One region of the Priestia sp. YIM B13489 genome, then DNA from elsewhere that is predicted to be linked to it. Evidence: riboswitches for the same ligand, from Rfam matches in the RefSeq annotation. Region 1 holds a riboswitch; each other region holds the start of a gene.
What was found. A riboswitch is a leader RNA that binds a small molecule or an ion and turns the genes downstream of it on or off. The one in region 1 is predicted to bind S-adenosylmethionine.
Positions count from the first base shown of each region.

Region 2: linked by a shared signal. The riboswitch ahead of ACFX4W_RS25510 (hypothetical protein) and the one ahead of mtnW (2,3-diketo-5-methylthiopentyl-1-phosphate enolase) in region 1 are both predicted to bind S-adenosylmethionine.
Region 3: linked by a shared signal. The riboswitch ahead of metK (methionine adenosyltransferase) and the one ahead of mtnW (2,3-diketo-5-methylthiopentyl-1-phosphate enolase) in region 1 are both predicted to bind S-adenosylmethionine.

Region 1 is NZ_JBHZOQ010000053.1:3,379,241-3,381,506, forward strand. Features, by position in the region: gene ACFX4W_RS23170 (pyridoxal phosphate-dependent aminotransferase) at 1-616, shown strand, start outside; SAM riboswitch class I at 747-853, shown strand; gene mtnW (2,3-diketo-5-methylthiopentyl-1-phosphate enolase) at 934-2,178, shown strand; gene ACFX4W_RS23180 (2-hydroxy-3-keto-5-methylthiopentenyl-1-phosphate phosphatase) at 2,175-2,266, shown strand, end outside.
Region 2 is NZ_JBHZOQ010000053.1:3,813,026-3,815,291, reverse strand. Features, by position in the region: gene ACFX4W_RS25525 (hypothetical protein) at 1-114, shown strand, start outside; gene ACFX4W_RS25520 (GNAT family N-acetyltransferase) at 196-642, shown strand; gene ACFX4W_RS25515 (hypothetical protein) at 655-951, opposite strand; SAM riboswitch class I at 1,073-1,174, shown strand; gene ACFX4W_RS25510 (hypothetical protein) at 1,244-1,582, shown strand; gene ACFX4W_RS25505 (DUF1540 domain-containing protein) at 1,683-1,841, shown strand; gene alaP (alanine permease AlaP) at 2,159-2,266, shown strand, end outside.
Region 3 is NZ_JBHZOQ010000053.1:2,002,907-2,005,172, forward strand. Features, by position in the region: gene pckA (phosphoenolpyruvate carboxykinase (ATP)) at 1-706, opposite strand, end outside; SAM riboswitch class I at 1,081-1,198, shown strand; gene metK (methionine adenosyltransferase) at 1,331-2,266, shown strand, end outside.

The sequences.
Region 1 (2,266 bases):
GGCAGAATTTTTTGAAGACACCGTGGCGTTTGCTGCCAAGCACGATATTTGTGTGGTACACGACTTTGCTTACGGAGCAATTGGGTTTGATGGTAAAAAGCCAATCAGTTTTTTACAGACTCCTGGTGCAAAAGAGACGGGAATTGAAATTTATACTCTTTCTAAAACGTATAACATGGCGGGATGGCGAGTTGGATTTGCTGTAGGAAATGAAAGTGTAGTAGAAGCTATTAATCTTCTTCAAGATCATATGTATGTCAGTCTCTTTGGGGCGGTTCAAGAGGCAGCAGCCGCAGCTCTGTTGGAATCTCAACAATGTGTGAATGATTTAGTTAAGCGCTATGAATCTAGACGCAATACCTTTATTCAAGGGCTTCGAGAAATTGGTTGGGATGTTACATCTCCAGCAGGCTCCTTTTTTGCATGGCTAAAAGTTCCTGAAGGATATACTTCCGAACAGTTTTCAGATTTACTCCTTGAAAAAGCCCACGTTGTAGTTGCTCCTGGTGTAGGCTTTGGAACATATGGTGAAGGCTATGTGCGCGTAGGACTGCTGACGGATGAAGAACGAATGAGAGAAGCTGTATCTCGAATAAAAAAATTAAATTTATTTTAAAAACGCATTGACAATCCTTTTTGAGTTGGCTTAATATGTAAGAAGTTAACGAGATTAATAACCGATAAATCCTAGCGGTATTTTTTATTTAGTATATAATCTACGAATTCAATTTAAATAAATAGCAACTTTCTTATTAGGAGTAGGTGGAGGGACTAGCCCGATGAAGCCCGGCAACCGACTTAACGCATGTTAAGCACGGTGCTAATTCTTGCAGCAGCAGCTGAGAGATAAGAAGAGCAACGAAAGCCTCTTCTTAATCACAGAAGAGGCTTTTTTTATTAACGATATTAAACAGCAAGGGAGTTTTTAGCATAATGAGCGAAATCGTTGCAAGCTACTTACTACATGATAATAAAGGAAATTTTCATAAAAAAGCGGAAGGAATTGCTTTAGGACTAACCGTCGGCTCATGGACAGATCTGCCGCTTTTAGATCAGCAACAGCTTCAAAAGCATAAAGGGCGCGTCGTGTCCGTAACTGAGCTTCAAGATTGCGAACGTGTAAACGGATATTTAGGCGGAGAAATTAAGCAGGCTATTGTCAAAATTGCTTATCCAACTGCCAACTTTTCAAGAGATTTACCGGCTATTTTAGTTACGGTTTTCGGAAAACTATCACTTGATGGAAAAGTGAAATTATTAGACTTGGATTTTCCTGATGAATTATTAGCTCAATTCCCAGGACCGCGCTTTGGAATAGAAGGTATCCGAGAGAAACTAGGCGTTTATGACCGTCCGCTTGTGATGAGTATTTTTAAAGGCGTGATTGGAAGAGATATGACGTATTTAACAACTCAGCTGCGTGATCAAGCGCTTGGCGGAGTGGATTTGGTTAAAGACGACGAGATTTTGTTTGATAGTGAACGAACACCTTTTGAAGCTCGCGTTACAGAAGGGAAAAAAGTACTGAATGAAGTATACGAAAAAACGGGACACCGCACGCTGTATGCTGTTAATTTAACGGGACGAACGTTTGAGTTAAAAGAAAAAGCGAGAAAAGCAGCTGAGCTAGGAGCCGATGCTCTTTTATTCAACGTATTTGCTTACGGGTTAGACGTACTGCAGGCACTTCGAGAAGACGATGAAATTAACTTGCCGATTATGGCACACCCAGCTGTTAGCGGAGCGCTTACGCCATCAGAGTTTTACGGTTTTTCAAATTCATTGCTGCTTGGAAAGCTATTGCGTTTAGCCGGAGCAGATTTCTCACTGTTTCCATCACCATACGGAAGCGTAGCGCTTTCTCTTGAAGATACGACAGGCATTGCCTACGAATTAACGCGTCCTGTATACAAATATAAGCAGTCTTTCCCGGTTCCTTCAGCAGGAATTCATCCTGGAATGGTACCGCAGCTTGTGAAGGACTTTGGAATCGACAGCATTATTAATGCAGGAGGCGGAGTTCACGGTCATCCAGACGGAGCTATCGGAGGAGGAAAAGCCTTCCGTGCGGCGATAGATGCAGTACTCTCTCATCAAACACTAGCCGAAAAAGCTGAAGAATCAAAAGAGTTGCAAAAAGCTTTGCAACTATGGGGAACAGTAGAGGTGAAAGCATGACATCGTTAAAAATCTTTTGTGACTTTGATGGAACAATTACAAATAGCGATAACATTATTGCTATTATGAAACAATTTGCTCCTCCGGA
Region 2 (2,266 bases), 430 kb from region 1:
CAGCGTTTTCGCTACGCGAATTTTGCTGTTCCTGGAAAAGCGGCAAGTTTAGACATTATGATTAACTGGACGGACGAACGAGGCAATCATCAAGAACATTTTGAATTTAAATAAAAGTCTTCGCTTAGGCGAAGACTTTTTTTGCAGGAATTTATCCTCGCATGTGGAAAACGAACACGAAAGGAGAGATCCATAATGATTGCAAAAGCTACTGAAGAAGAATTACAGGAAATTCGGACGAAATCTGCTGATGCGCTGTTTGAAGGAACGATGAAGCAGTTTCATCCGTCAGCTGAACGCGTAAATGAACTAGTTGGTAGTGCCTTTGAAAAAGGCTGTTATTATTTAGTTTTAAGACAAGAAAATAAACTCGCAGGCTGGGTTCTTATCGGCCCATCTACCGACTTCTTTTCAAAAGAAGAAATTGGCTTTATCTACGAATTATATGTTGTACCCGAATACCGCGGGCAAGGTTTAGCCAAGCCGTTAATGCAAAAAGCAATTGATGAATTGTCTATCAAAGGATACCCTGAAATCAGACTCAGCGTTCATGCTGGGAATTTTGCACAGCATGTGTATCGTGAACTTGGCTTTGTAGATAAACAAATATCAATGAGCTTCCAAGTGGCAAAACGTCCGTAACGTTGATGAATGTCAGCGAGTCCATAAAACATAAGATGTTATACATGCGATGAGGTTCGGTAATGAAAGTAAAAGTAAATAAGTAGCCCAAACAGCGCCTTTATCTAGTACTTCAACGGCTCCTCCAGCTGTATTGTCTGAGGAGGGGGGGGCTTCAAGCGCGTTCATGATCAAAGCCGCTGCTGCTAAAATAATCCCTCCAATACTTCCGGTTGTTTTGACAATTGCAATATGGAAAGTAGATGAAAAGGCAATGCTGAGAAGCAGCAGCAAGCTTCCCAAAAAAGCAGATAACATATATCGTTTCATGTGCTCACCATCCTTTATGAAAGCATACCATATTTTACTTCTTTTTTCTTTTTATTGAAAAGCTATTGACGTAACCTATAAAACATATTAGAATAGTCAGAAATAATTTAAAAACGAAATATTCTTATCTAGAGAGGTGGAGGGACTGGCCCTTTGAAACCTCAGCAACCACAATTATTGAATGGTGCTAATTCCAGCATAGCCTAGCTCTGACAGATAAGAAGAGGAATCTTTTTCTATGATGAAATCCTCTTCTTAGGAAGAAACATTTCGTATAGAAAAGGTGATGACATTGAATAATACACAAACGAATTTATGCATTAATGATTATTTAGATCTATACTTATTAGCAAAAGAAATAAAAGACGAAACGTGGCAGCAGGAAATTTTAGCGGCGCTAAAAACGCATCAAAATCGTTCATTTGAAGAAAAACAATCCGCTCTAGTTCAAGAGATATGGGAAGATTTTAAACAGTTAAATGAAGATATTTCTTTTACGTATCGCTTAATTCAAGAAGAGCCAACTAACGAACAATTTCAGGCTAACTTAAGGCACTTGAGAGAACGGCGGATCACGCTGAGCCGTGAGTTATATTTAGCTAAAAAACAGTATGTTGAACACACGCAATAAAAAGATCCGCTTGAGAAACAAGCGGTTTTTTTGCGTAAAAATGTTAGAATCGTTATATTTCGGGTAGTAAATAGATAAGACAAGCAAAGGAGGGATAACAGTGGCTCAAGGTGTATTGTGTGAAGTGAATGAGTGCATGTATTGGAAATCCGGAAATAAATGCAGTGCAGAGTCCATTTACGTTGTGAGTCCTGAAAGTAGTCACCATGTTTCTGAAACGGAAGAACCTGGCTGTAAAACTTTTGAACCCGCGAGATAAATGCTAGTTTTTATAAAAAAGCATAAAATGAACGATGCGCTGACGGAGTTGAGTCGGCGTTTTTCTATTTTTAAAAAATACTATTACTTAAGTGCAATAATAAATACATAGTAAAAAAGTAGTGCCTATGTCTAATTGTGCGTTTAAACAAAATGATAAGATAATTTTTTTGTTTTTCGACAAAAGAAAAGTGAGGGAAAGGTGATAGAATACAAATATACAGCCTAGCTGTCTTTTAGCACAAATTTATATGAAAGCGCTAACAAAAAAGGCTGTGTTCATCTCGTTTTGACAGATTGGAAAAAGGGGAGACGTTTATGCAGGGGAAAACTCAGGGGAAAGAATTGAAACGCGGGTTAGAAGAAAGACATGTGACGCTGATGTCCTTAGGAGCAGCCATAGGGGTAGGACTGTTTCTTGGATCT
Region 3 (2,266 bases), 1.4 Mb from region 1:
ATAAACCAAAGAATAATGCAACGTCACCTTCTTCTCCTACGTTAGCAGAACAGTGCATGGATAGAATATTGTTTTGAGGAAGCAAGAAGTTCATCACTGAGAAAATAGATTTTTTCATTTCACCAGCGTATTCAGTTCCTCCAATTAGCACAATACGTCGCTCTAACGAAAGAATAATGAAGGTTTCAGAGTTCGTCCCGTCTGTTTCAGGATCAGCTTTGAACGTTGGAGCTGCTACAATTGTAAACGGCTTCACATCATCATTTGTTTTTTGTTCGGCTGAAGGGCGAATGAATAACTGCTGAGCGAATAGGTTGTGCCATGCAAATTCATTAACTACTTGAATTGGTAACTGATACTTTTTATCAGCTCCAGCATATCCATTAAAAACAAAAAGTTCATCCTGCTTCTTTAAGTGAGTTAAGACTTTTTTGTATAGCGCATCGAATCGCTGAGCAGAAATTGGCTGATTGACAGGTCCCCATTCAACCGTTTTTGAAGACACAGCATCGCTTACAATAAATTTATCTAAAGGAGAGCGACCTGTATATTTTCCGGTTTCGACTGACACAGCACCTGTAGAAGTCAGCGTTCCTTCGCGTCGAGCTAGAATTTTTTCAACAAGTTGTGGAACAGATAATTGGTGTTTTGTTGTTTTTAATTGAAGCAAACCATTTAATTCGATAGACATATCAACAGTACTCATGTGCACTACCTTCCTTTTTTAGCTATTATTTATTCATTAATGTTTGAAATTTATAATTAGTATAACACATTTATTTAATTATTCTATACTATTTAACTAAAAATGTTTGTGTATTATAAAAAAATGTACGTTATACCTATTTTAGACACATGTATATGTGCTAGGAGCGAAAAAAGTGAAGCTGTTTTAAGTGAAATCCTCATTTTGATCTGTCTTATTAACTAAACTTAGTGATGATTCTTAATAAGGTGTACTATTTCGTAATTTGAGTATGTTACATTAAAACAGATTCAAACATAAAGAGATGATTTCCATTTGAATGTTGTTGACAGTGAAGCGCTTTTTCATGTATTATATGTCCTTGAACGGATACTCTCTTATCCCGAGCTGGTGGAGGGACAGGCCCTATGAAACCCAGCAACCATCGTCATTTTTTTGTGTAGACGATAAGGTGCTAACCTGATGCAAGGGCACAACCTTGATCGATAAGAGTGAAAGGCTTATGTAGAATTTGATACCTTTCCTCGATACAAGGAAAGGTTTTTTTATATTTTTTAACGTGTAATGAAAATAAGGGAATGAGTACCGTATCACAATGTATCGTATTTATAAGGAGGAAAACTGATGTCAACACAACGTCGTCTGTTCACGTCAGAATCTGTTACAGAGGGACATCCCGATAAAATTTGTGACCAAATTTCTGACTCAATTCTTGATGCTATCCTAGCAAAGGATCCAAATGCTCGTGTTGCTTGTGAAACAAGCGTAACAACTGGTTTAGTTTTAGTAAGTGGTGAAATTACAACTTCTACTTACGTGGATATTCCTAAAACAGTTCGTGAAACAATTAAAGGAATTGGCTATACTCGTGCAAAATACGGATTTGATGCTGAAACTTGTGCAGTATTAACATCTATCGACGAGCAGTCAGCTGATATCGCTGCTGGTGTAGACCAAGCGTTAGAAGCACGTGAAGGTCAAATGTCAGATGAAGAAATCGAAGCAATCGGAGCTGGAGACCAAGGGTTAATGTTTGGTTATGCATGTAATGAAACAAAAGAATTAATGCCTCTTCCAATTTCATTAGCTCATAAACTTGCTCGCCGTCTAACAGAAGTACGTAAAGAAGAAATTCTTCCTTACCTTCGCCCGGATGGTAAAACACAAGTAACAGTTGAATATGATGAAAACAACAAACCTGTTCGCATCGATACAATTGTTATTTCAACTCAGCATCACCCAGAAGTAACGTTAGAGCAAATTCAACGTAACTTAAAAGAATATGTTATTAATCCAGTTGTTCCAAACGAGTTAATTGATGAAAATACAAAGTATTTCATTAACCCAACAGGACGTTTCGTAATCGGCGGTCCTCAAGGAGATGCTGGTTTAACTGGTCGTAAAATTATTGTTGATACTTACGGCGGATATGCTCGTCACGGCGGCGGTGCATTCTCTGGTAAGGACGCAACAAAAGTAGACCGTTCAGCAGCTTATGCAGCTCGTTATGTTGCGAAAAACATTGTAGCAGCTGATCTTGCTGATAAATGTGAAGTACAA